DNA from 2 places in the Hyphomicrobium nitrativorans NL23 genome. Region 1 is predicted to be linked to the other one. Evidence: predicted binding sites of a transcription regulator. Region 1 holds the regulator's gene; the other holds the start of a gene.
What was found. The regulator LexA, encoded in region 1, represses DNA repair genes until DNA is damaged. The targets are predictions, from matches to a motif close to TGTTCNNNNTGTGTTCNG.
Positions count from the first base shown of each region.

Region 1 (5,732 bases):
GAGCCTCGAACGAGACCAAGGCACCCCTATTCGGAATGCGCTTGTTGCGGTGCAGTATAATCAATTCGGGCGGCCCGGCGAAACGGCGAAGTTGCAAAGATTTGCGGCACCTCTAGCGAATTTGTTCGCTCAACCTGCCCAGTGTCTCATCACGCCCGAGCACGCTCATGACATCGAAAACGGGTGGCGAAACCGTCCTGCCCGTCAGCGCCGAGCGCAGGGGCTGGGCGACCTTGCCGAGCTTGGCGCCGGTTTCTTCCGCGTAGCTGCGCACCAGGGCTTCAAGGCTTGCAGCACTCCACTCGCTCGCCGCTTCGAGGCGCGGGAGCAGGGCCTTGAGATTCGCTTGGCCGTCAGCATCCAACAGCTTCTTGGCTTTGTCATCTAGACTAAGGGGGCGTTCGGCGATCAGGAACAGGGCCTGCGCGAGCAGGTCCGCGATCGTCTTGGCGCGTTCCCGGATCGCGGGAAGGGCTGAGGCGAGTTTGTCCCAGCCCACGGCGTCGAAGCGTTGGGCGAGATCGGCGCCGGTGGCCGCGCTCGGAATGAGCGCCTCGACCTCGCGCGCCAGCGCGACGTCTGCGCGGGGCGGCGCTTTCGGGTCCACGGGCAGCGCACGCAGGCTCGCAAAATCGAGATGCGGGAGAAGGTCCTTCGCGCGCGCAAGCAACTCGGCTTCTTCCGCGCCGCGCACGTAATGCCCGTTCAGATCGTCGAGCTTCTTGAAGTCAAAGCGGGCCGGGCTCTTGTTGGTGTCGTCGATGTCGAACCAGCGGACGAGATCCTCCGTCGACATGATCTCGTCGTCGCCGTGACTCCAGCCGAGGCGCACGAGATAGTTGCGCAGCGCCGCCGGCAGGTAGCCCATCGCGCGATATTCTTCGACGCCCTGCGCGCCGTGGCGCTTCGAGAGCTTGGCACCGTCGCTGCCATGGATCAGCGGCACGTGCGCCCATACCGGCACATCCCATCCCATGCCGCGATAGATCTGCGTCTGGCGCGCGGCGTTCGTCAGGTGATCGACGCCGCGGATCACGTGCGTCACACCCATGTCGTGGTCGTCCACCACCACGGCCAAATTGTAGGTGGGGTTGCCGTCGCTCCTGAGGATGATGAGGTCGTCGAGCTCCTTGTTCTGGAACACGACACGGCCCTGCACGCGGTCCTCGATCACCGTCTCGCCTTCGCGCGGGGCCTTGAGGCGCACGGCGAAGGGCTGGCCCTCGGGTGCGTCGGCGGGATCGCGGTCGCGCCAGGGCGACTGAACCGTGAAGGGGCGCTTCTCGGCTTCCGCCGCCTTGCGCATCTGATCGAGTTCCTCAGGCGTGAGGTAGCAGCGGTAGGCCGCGCCTTGCGCGAGCAGAGCCTCCGCCACCTCGCGATGACGGTCCGCCTGCGAGAACTGAGAGACGGGCTCGCCGTCCCAGTCGAGTTCGAGCCAGCGCAGGCCATCGAGAATGGCCGCGACCGCCGCCGGATTGTTGCGCTCGCGATCCGTATCCTCGATGCGCAGCAGGAACGTCCCGCCCTTCGCTTTGGCGTAGAGCCAGTTGAACAGCGCGGTGCGCGCTCCGCCGATGTGGAGATACCCGGTGGGGGATGGGGCGAAGCGCACGACGGGCGCGCGTGCCGGGCTCGATGAAGTCTCGGTCATAGAGGGTTTGGCTCAGGTTTGAGAGGTTTGGGCGCCCGTGTAGCATAGCCCGGCGCAATGAGACTAGCTCAGGCGTGCGGGGGAGAGGGCGAAGGTGAACGTATCCGGCGGAAACGAAAGGCGGAATGGGCCTTTTGTCTCGGATTTTCCGCACGATTCGCGCTCCTTGACCGCGCGCTGGAGCCCGATGGCCCGGCTGGAAGAGGAGCGCGCCCGCTGGTTCGTGTGGCTGCCGGTCTTCGTCGGTCTCGGCATCGCGCTCTACTTCGCGCTGCCCTTGGAGCCCAGCCTTTGGGCCGCCTTGGGAGGGCTGGCGGCGGCCTCGGCGCTGCTCGTGGCGAGCGGGAGGCCCGGGCTGATCCGCCTCGCGGCGGTGGCTCTATTCGCGGTTGCGCTCGGCTTCGCCGTTTCGAAAGCGCGAACGGAATGGACGCGCGCGCCGGTGCTCGGCCACGAGATGCGCTTTGCCGACGTGCGCGGCATCGTGGAATTGATCGAGCCGCGCGCGACACGAGGCGAGCGGCTCACCCTCCGCGTGACGTCGATCCGCGGGCTATCGGCGGATGCAACACCGAAGCGGGTGCGCCTCTGGGTTCTGAAGACGCGGGACGGGTTGAAGCCAGGCGATGCGGTGCGTCTTCGCGCAACCTTGAGGCCGCCGCCGATGCCCGCATTGCCCGGCGGATACGATTTCGCGCGCATGGCCTGGTTTCAAGGTCTCGGCGCGACGGGTTATGCGCTCGCCGCCGCCGAGATCGAAGCGCCGCCCGAAGGATACGCGCAGAGCGCGACGCGGGCTGTACGCCTTTCGCTCGAACGCTTGCGGCTCGAAATCGGCGAGCGCATTCGCGCCGTCGTGCCGGGCGAGACAGGCCAGATCGCCGTGTCGCTGATCACGGGCGAGCGCGGCGGCATCACCGACGCGACGAACGACGCCTACCGCGACTCCGGCCTCATCCACATCCTGTCGATCTCGGGCCTGCACATGGTGATCATGGCGGGTGCCGTGTTTCTCTCGGCGCGGGTTCTGCTCGCGCTGTTTCCGGCCGTTGCGCTGCGGATCTCGACGAAGAAATGGGCGGCCGTCGCCGGTCTCGTCGGCGCGACCGGATATCTCCTCATCTCGGGGGCCGCAATCGCCACCGTCCGCGCCTTCATCATGATTTCGATCATGTTCGTCGCGGTCCTGCTCGACCGGCAGGCGCTCGCAATGCGCAACGTCGCGCTCTCGGCGCTTCTCATCCTGCTCGTCATGCCGGAAAGCCTGCTCGATCCGGGTTTCCAAATGTCGTTCGCGGCCGTCATCGCGCTGATTGCCGGATACGAATTGATCCGGCGGCGCACAGAGCAAACGACTTTCGGCGGATGGGGGAAACTGGGCGTCGTTTTTCTCGGCGGCATCCTGCTCTCGACCGTGATCGCGAGCCTCGCGGTGGCGCCCATCGGCATCTATCACTTCCACAAAAGCCAGCAATACGCCGTGCTCGCCAATCTCATTGCCGGGCCCGCCGTCAATATCGTCATCATGCCGGCGGCGCTGCTCACCCTTGTCCTGATGCCGTTCGGGCTCGAATGGCTGGCGCTGCCAATCATGGCGCTCGGAATCGATTTCATGAGCTGGACGGCCTACGTCGTCGCCGCGCTTCCGGGCGCGGTGGGCGTGATCCCGGAAATCCGCGGGACCGCGTTCGCGCTCATGGTCGCGGGCGGGCTGTGGCTGATGCTCTGGCAAACGCGGTGGCGGCTCTGGGGGCTTCCCGTCATCGCCGCGGGCGCGCTGCTCGCTGGCGGAAAGGAACGGCCGGATATTCTTGTGGGACGCGGGGGCGACCTCGTGGCGGTGCGGGGCGCCGACGGCCTGCTCGTTGCCACGCGCGGGGCGTCCGGAAATTTCGAGCTCGGCCGCTGGCTCGAACACGATGGCGATGCGCGCGGGGCCCGCGCCGCGCGGGAGGCTCGCGGTCTTTTGTGCGACGGGGCGGGCTGCATCGGCGAGACAAAGGGGCTTCGTATCGCGATTGCCCGCCATTCCTCCGCCACGGCGGAAGACTGTGCGCATGCGGATATTCTTGTCGGCGGGCCGCGTCGTCCGCGCGGGTGCGACAGGCCGCTCGCTGTTTTCGATCGCGCGGCATTGCGGCGCAACGGCGCGCACGCGGTTTATATTCAAGACGAAGCGGAGAGCCCGGACCGCAACGCGCCCCGCGTGGTGCGGGCGGAATCGGTGGCCGCACGGCGCGGCGTGCGCCCATGGACGGAACGCCCCGAGCGGCCGAGGCGCTCGAATCGCACGCGCGACGCGTCGCCCGGCGCTTCCATCGGCTCCGCCGCTCCGCTTGCCGATCAGTAGCGCCGGATGAGGCCGACGAGACGGCCCTGGATGTCCACTTGATCGGGACCGAAGATGCGCGTTTTGAATTCCGGATTGGCCGCTTCGAGCGCAACCGTCGAACCCTTTTTGCGCAGGCGCTTCAAGGTGGCTTCCTCGTGCTCGACGAGGGCGACGACGATGTCGCCGTTCTCGGCCGTTTCACAGCGACGGATGATGACGGTGTCGCCATCGTGAATACCGGCTTCGATCATCGAATCGCCTTTGACTTCGAGGGCGAAGTGCTCGCCGTTGGTCAAAAGGTCGGGCGGGCAGGCGATGTCATGCGTGTGGTTCTGGATCGCGGAGATCGGGACGCCCGCCGCGATGCGCCCCATCACCGGCACCGAAACGGTGCGGCTATCGAGCATGTGCGAGGGAGGGAGCGAAATATCCGGCGCGCGCGATTTCGCGCCTTCGATCACGCTCGGCTGGAATCCGACGCGGCGGAGTGCCTCTGCGGCCTGTGCGGTGGAGCTTTCTGGCAGCTTCAGCACTTCGATGGCGCGTGCCCGGTGGGGCAGGCGGCGGATGAAGCCACGCTCGACCAGCGCCGTGATGAGGCGGTGGATGCCGGATTTGGATTTGAGATCGAGCGCGTCCTTCATCTCGTCGAACGACGGCGGGACGCCATCGGCCTGCATACGCTCGTGGATGAAGAGCAGAAGCTCTTTCTGCTTCGACGTCAGCATTCATGCCTCCCGTGCAAGGCCCGGACTTCCAAGGCCGAGAGTTATTCCGCCTACGACGTTCCGGCGGCGCGCCCTTCACGGGAACGCCGATGCGCCACAACGGCGAGGATCAAAACGGGCGATCCCTGTCTGCGGCGTTTCTGCCGCAAGCCCCGAAATCAGACCTTCGTCCGTATCCTGTCCGTGCCGGCTCGATCCGCAAAGCCGGATGACGCGTCGAAACCCGAGTCGTAAGACTCACCTAAACAAATCGTGAATGTACGCTAATCGTTCCCGGCTCGTTCTGCAAGCGCAACCTGTAATGAGGTAGTGTCTCAGTTTGAAATTTGGGGCGTTAAGGCGCCAGAAACCGAGACCGGCGAATCTCCGTGTAGGGGGAACCGTCGTGCTAGCTGACCCGTCTCGCGTACTTGCCCGATTGCGAGAGTCCGGAATACCGGACGATCATCCATTCGCCCTGGCGTCCATGATGCTCAAGCGGTTCAAAGGGGACTGGCAGGAGGCAGATGCTGAGTGCCGGCGATGTGCAAGCCGGCTTCTGGATGCTGGAAAGCTGGACGATGCCGCAGTCATGAGCCTCGCTGCCCGGATCTGCGTGTTCTACGGTGAGGCAAGGTAGCCTTCGGAAGGCGGGCAAAATCCCGCTCAACCCAATCCTTAAGCGGTGAAAGAGGCAGACTTGAGAATGGGACGGCAAGAGGCTCGACCATCAGGTAGTCGTCAACCTCATCGTGGTCGATAATGCCGGACAATGCCTCTGCCACGTCTCGACATCGAAGGTCGTGTGTAAAGCAGTACGCGCGTACGAGCTTGCCTTGCCACACGCTTCTAACGTTCACGAGAGCCCGCCTAACTCGATTATCAAGGCGAGTAACGTCGGATTCTTCCGCCTCTGACGGGCACTGGACAATGAGTAGCTTTCGCGCCCTCGCAGGTCGTGGCTCGGACACTGGGAAAAGATCGCGCACGATGCTCTCGCTCGTGCGATGAACTTCGATTTCCTCTTCCCATTCTTCAT
Region 1 is NC_022997.1:2,330,728-2,336,459, reverse strand. It holds gene gltX (glutamate--tRNA ligase) at 113-1,654, opposite strand; gene W911_RS10865 (ComEC/Rec2 family competence protein) at 1,842-4,004, shown strand; gene lexA (transcriptional repressor LexA) at 3,998-4,714, opposite strand.

Region 2 (5,732 bases), 1.7 Mb from region 1:
ATCGTGACGTAGATCGCATGATCGCTCTCCGGCCACTTGATCTTGTAGGTAAACCCCGCCAGCACAGGATCGCGGTCGAGCGGCCGCGACATGTAGACGACATCGCCGTGACGCTCCGCCGGAGACGGCGACGCCTGGGAGACCGTCACGACGTCGCCACCCCCACCTTCGCCGTTGTCCGGAGGCCGATCCTCGGCGGCCGAAACTGCCGGAGCGGCCGACAGCACGGCCCCCCTGATCTCGTTCGGGCGATAAACGGTGCACCCTTTGAGACCGAGATCGAAGGCATCGAGATAAATGCTCTCGAAATCCTCGAAGGATATATCGGCGGGGCAGTTGATCGTTTTCGAGATCGAGCTGTCGACATGCCGCTGCAGCGCGGCCTGCATCACGAGATGCTCGCGCGGCGAAAGCTCGGACGTGGTGACAAACGCAGGGCTGAGCGGCGCATCCGTGCCTGCCTGCTTGCGGTAGCGCGCATACGCGAGGTCTTCCACCTCTTCCATCCGGTGGGACCCGTCCTTCTCCAGCACACGCCGGGTGTAGCGGAAGTCGAACACCGGCTCGACGCCCGACGACACGTTGCCCGCAAACAACGAGATGGTGCCTGTGGGCGCGATGGACGTGAGGCACCCGTTGCGGATGCCGTGGCGGCGGATGGCGTCGCGCACCTCAGACGGCAAACGCTTAAGGTTCGGCGTCGCAAGGAAACGCTCCGCATCATAGAGCGGAAACGCGCCTTTCTCCGCTGCGAGATCCGCACTCGCGAGATAGGCCGCGCGCTCGATCGCGCCCATCCACGTCTCGGCCAATGCCTCCGCTTCCGGCGTCCCGTAGCGCACGCCCATCGCGATCAGCGCATCCGCAAGCCCGGTGACACCGAGCCCGATCCGCCGCTTCGCGCGCGCTTCCGCCGCCTGCGCTGGCAGGGGATACCCCGAAAGATCGATCACGTTGTCGAGGAAGCGTACAGCGATCCGCACCCGCTCTTCGAGCGTCTCCGCATCGATCTTCGCCGCATCCGAAAACGGCGCCGACACGAGTTGCGCGAGATTGATCGAGCCGAGCAGGCACGCGCCATAGGGCGGCAGCGGCTGCTCGCCGCACGGGTTCGTCGCGCGGATCTCCTCGCAGTAGGCAAGGTTGTTCATCGCGTTGACGCGGTCGATGAAGATCACGCCGGGCTCGGCATAGTCGTAAGCCGCCCGCATGATCCGTGCCCACAGATCGCGCGCCCGCACCGTGCGGAACACACGGCCCTCGAACACGAGATCCCACGGCGCGTCCTCGCGGACCGCCGCAATGAATGCGTCCGTGACCAAGACCGAGAGATTGAAGTTCCTGAGTTTCTCCGGATCGCTCTTGGCATCCACGAACGCTTCGATATCGGGATGATCGCAGCGGAGCGTACCCATCATCGCCCCGCGCCGCGCGCCTGCTGACATGATCGTGCGGCACATCGCGTCCCACACGTCCATGAAACTCACAGGACCCGATGCATCCGCGCCGATGCTGCGCACCAGCGCACCGTTCGGCCTCAGCGTCGAGAAATCGTGACCGATGCCGCCGCCCTGCTGCATCGTGAGGGCGGCTTCCTTCACGTTTTCGAAAATGCCGCCGAGGTCGTCGTCGATACGGCCCATGACGAAGCAATTGAAAAGCGTAACGTCCCGGTCCGTCCCAGCCCCTGCCAGGATGCGCCCGGCGGGCACAAAGCCGAAATCGGCCATCGCGTCATAGAAGCGCTGCTCCCACCGCGCACGGACGCGCTTGCCGCCCTTCTCAACCGAGGCCGCAGCCCGCGCCACGCGCCGGAACGTGTCGGACAACGTCGCGTCGCCCGCAACCGTCCCGAGCCGGGTCTCACCGTCGAACCGATACTTGCGCCGCCAGATCTCCGCTGAGATCGGGGCCAGGAACATGGGGGCGTCTGTCATCGGAGCCTCGCCGTACACCCCCAAAATATAGGAGCTCAGCCCACCGACGTCAACAAATGTTCCGATTTTGTTCTTATGTGACCCGGCCGCATTTGACCAGTTTAGATATGTAGCGTATTCCTCCCTCCGACGGCAGAATGGCCGAGTCGGAAGAGGGGCGGGCGCATGCTCAAGGTCGCGGTTGATTACGTCCTCAAGCCTATTATTGGCGTTATCGTGGGCCAGATCTTCCTTGCGCTCTGCCGATGGAAGGGGTGGCAGCCAGAGCAGGTCTTGGGGGAGCTACTCATGACCTCCCCAAGCCCGGAAGCTGTACAGGTAATCTATTGGGCTCTTTCTCTGCTCATGGCTATCGGCGTGTGGGCGTTTTTGTCTCGGTGGCCGAAGATCCGGTTGTGGCTCTTTGGAACGAAGAAGCCCACTTCGGGACCAGCGCAAAATCAACATGCTGACGGTCCGGACATGACCATTAGAGACCTATTTTTTTATCTTGATACCGATGTCATGGACGAGCCGCGATGGCTTGCTGTTGGCCAAGTCGTGCGGGATCATATGGCCCTTGGGCGACTGCGTTGTTGGGGGCGCCCCGTCAGAGACGACGAGTGGGTCGAGGATCTTGTGGGAAACCCGGTGCGACCGGCCCCAGACAAGATCTCCAAGACCTATTGGCAGCGGGCACAATTCACCTATCTGTTTCTCAGTGATGACCCGATTGCGGGCGCCGCGCCTCATACATCACCGGACTTGAATTCCGGGCTCCCGGTCTACCGAGACCTTAAGGTCAGCAAGGCGCAAGCAATGTCCTTGGATTGGTCAGATATTCCAAAGTTCAGAGCCAAGAATGAAGTCTACTTCGCGGATCGCCGAGATCGAGAAGGTGAGGAATAGAGATGTCACGCGGCAAATACCTCAGCCTTGAAGAGGCCCGCGAGAGCGGAGACTTCCAACGCTTCTGCGAGGAACACCCCGCAGAAGCCGACCGCGAACGCTTCCTGAAGATCCTTCAGCTTATGAGCCAAGGCGCTTTAGAAGGAGAGGAAACATCACCTCGGGATGGTGCCGCAGGTTCCACCGGAACTCGAACTCGCCGAGGTACTTAGGCAGGTGGTCTTTCGAGACGTGGATGTGCGTGCCACGGATCGAGCGCTTAATCATCGCCCAGAAACCCTCAATCGTGTTCGTATGCACGTCGCCGCGCACGTATTCCTTGCTCTTGTGGTGGACCGTCTCGTGCTGGAAACCGCACTTGTTGAGGTCAGAATAGCCTTTGTGCTCGTCGGTCGAAATCCGTGACCCTGGCAAGACGTTCTCCGTTACCGTGACCTCAAGGGAATTGCGAGACGTGTCCGGGACGACGCGGGTAATGACGTCGCCATTGCGTTCTACCATTCCAACCACAATGGCCTTGTTGGTGAGGCGGCTTTGGCCCTTGCGCGCTTTCTCCCGGCCGCCAAGGTACGTCTCGTCAGCTTCGACATGGCCGGACAGCGGCGTGTCGCCATCGACGGCGGCGAGATACTTCCGGATTTCGTGCCCCATGCGCCACGCGGTCTTGTAGTTCACGGAAAGCTGGCGCTGGAGTTCCTTGGCGGGAACGCCGTGGCGCGTCGTCGTGAACAGGTACATCGCATAGAACCACTTCTGGAGTGGCGTATGCGACTTGTGGAACGGGGTCCCGACCATGGGGTGGACGTGGTTGCCACACTGGCAGGTGTAAGCAGGCTGCTTTGAGAGCTTCTTCCACTTTCCAGTCTCGCCGCAGCGTGAGCATTGGTGGTCCATGCCGAACCGCGCGTGGAACAGGTGCTCCAAGCAAGCGTCGTCGTCCGGAAACATCTTCATGAACTCAATGATCGTGATCGGCTTTGCCATGTCGGCTCCCTCCATCTGAGAACCAACATACCGTAAAGGGCCACATACGTCAACTGGTCAATTGCGGACCCGGCTTTGTTGGCCTTCCTCGACGAGGCGCTGCGCCGCCGCTTCGAGACGCGCCTCCAAAATCTCGCGGAATTCCTTCCGCGGCAGCCCGGCCGGAATCGGCTCCAAAAATTCCACGACGATCGTGCCCGGATATCGCATCAGGCTCCGGCGCGGCCAGAACACGCCGGAATTGAGCGCGAGCGGCACGCAGGGAAGCCCGAGCCCCTCGTACAGCGCCACATATCCCGGCTTATAGTCGGGCGGCGCGCCGGGCGCCCGGCGCGTGCCTTCGGGGAAAATGACGATCTCCCGGCCCTGCTCGGCCCTGTCGCGCGCATCCGCGATCATCGTCTTGAGCGCCACCGCCGCCCTGTCGCGCTTGACCAGGATGTGTTCGAACTTCACGCAGAACCAGCCGTAGAACGGAATCCACTTGAGCTCGTCCTTGAGCACGATGGCGGGATCGCGAAACAGCGGCACGAGCCCGAACGTATCCCACGCCGACTGGTGCTTCGAGACGACGAGACACGCGCCCTTCGGCACATGATGCTGGCCGCGCACCTCAAGTTTGGTGCCCGCGATGACGCGCAGCAGCCACACCGAAACCAGCCCATGGATGCGCAGCCCCTCCATGGCCCAGCGCCGCGGGCCCAACAGCAGCCACGAGCCGAGCACGAGAAACAGCGCCGTCGTCACGTAGAACGCCAAGGCGAAGAGGAGTGAGCGGAGAAGCAGCATCGGACGGCGAGGTCAGCTCAGAAGGAAGCGGATCAAGACTTGGGAACAGCCGAAGAAGATGCCGTAACCGCCGTAGGCTGCCAAGGGGACATTCCCCGCGCCACGACCAGGCGTGCGGCCGCCGGCAGGAATTTCGCGTATTCGGCAGCCAGAAGCCGCGTCGCAGCCGCGTCCAGCCACCAGACCTTGCGCCGAATGCCCTCGGGCGCCACCGGATGCGGCACCAATTCCACGTTCGGCATGGCGCGGGCCAATTCCGCGAGGCTCCGCGGCATGTGATAGGCCGCCGTCACCACGATCAGCCGGTCGTAGCCGAACGCTTCCGCCCATCGCTGCGTTTCGGCCGCGTTGCCAACGGTGTTCAGAGCCGCATAGCCGAGATCGACGCAGCAGGAGAAGATGTCTTCGCCGAGCCCTGAAATCCGCATCAGCGACGGCCGGCCGGCCTTCGGGTTTACACCCGAAATAAGGAGACGCTTTCCGCGCCCGTCTTCGAGAAGCCGTGCAGCTTCCGAAATGCGCGTCTGACCGCCCGTCAGCACGACAATCCCGTCGGCGCTCACGTTCTGAAGCTCGGGCTCCCGCGTCACCGCATTGGCAAACAGCACGAAGCCGAACGCGACCAGCGCGACCGCCCCGCCCAGAGATCCAATCAGGAAACGCCTCAGAACCATGCCTGCCCTTTCGGCCCTGGCATACATCACATGGCGGTCTGTCGCCGCACAACCGCCCCCCGAGAAGACTAGCTGATTTGGTCGCCCTTGTGACAAGACCGTTGCGGCAAGCCCACTCACCAATTGATGAAACAGGAAGAATGAGCCGCACTTAACCCCAGTTAAGGGCGGCTGTTAAGGATGCGAAAAACGCCCCAGCGCGAGGTGAGCACGCAAAGGGCCGCCACCACAACGACCACGATCCCCATCAGCACGAAACCGGCCACATCCAGCGAGCCGGACCCCACGAGCCGGGAAAGCTCCGCAAGCGTCAGCTCGCCCCCGCCGAGCAGGCGGATGATCGTGGGCATCAGGAGAAAAACGGCGATCGCAAGCCCGGCGCCGACCAGTCCGGCCCGCACACCGAGGCGGAAGAAATGTTTCTCGAACTCACGCGCAATGAAGCGGTCCGTCGCGCCCA
Region 2 is NC_022997.1:605,035-610,766, reverse strand. It holds gene W911_RS02815 (adenosylcobalamin-dependent ribonucleoside-diphosphate reductase) at 1-1,937, opposite strand, end outside; gene W911_RS02810 (hypothetical protein) at 2,103-2,825, shown strand; gene W911_RS18860 (hypothetical protein) at 2,831-2,956, opposite strand; gene W911_RS02805 (IS1595 family transposase) at 2,946-3,809, opposite strand; gene W911_RS02800 (lysophospholipid acyltransferase family protein) at 3,867-4,598, opposite strand; gene W911_RS02795 (YdcF family protein) at 4,631-5,272, opposite strand; gene W911_RS02790 (cell division protein FtsX) at 5,434-5,732, opposite strand, start outside.
Region 2: the regulator LexA is predicted to act here: its motif matches at 1,995-2,012, upstream of W911_RS02815 (adenosylcobalamin-dependent ribonucleoside-diphosphate reductase).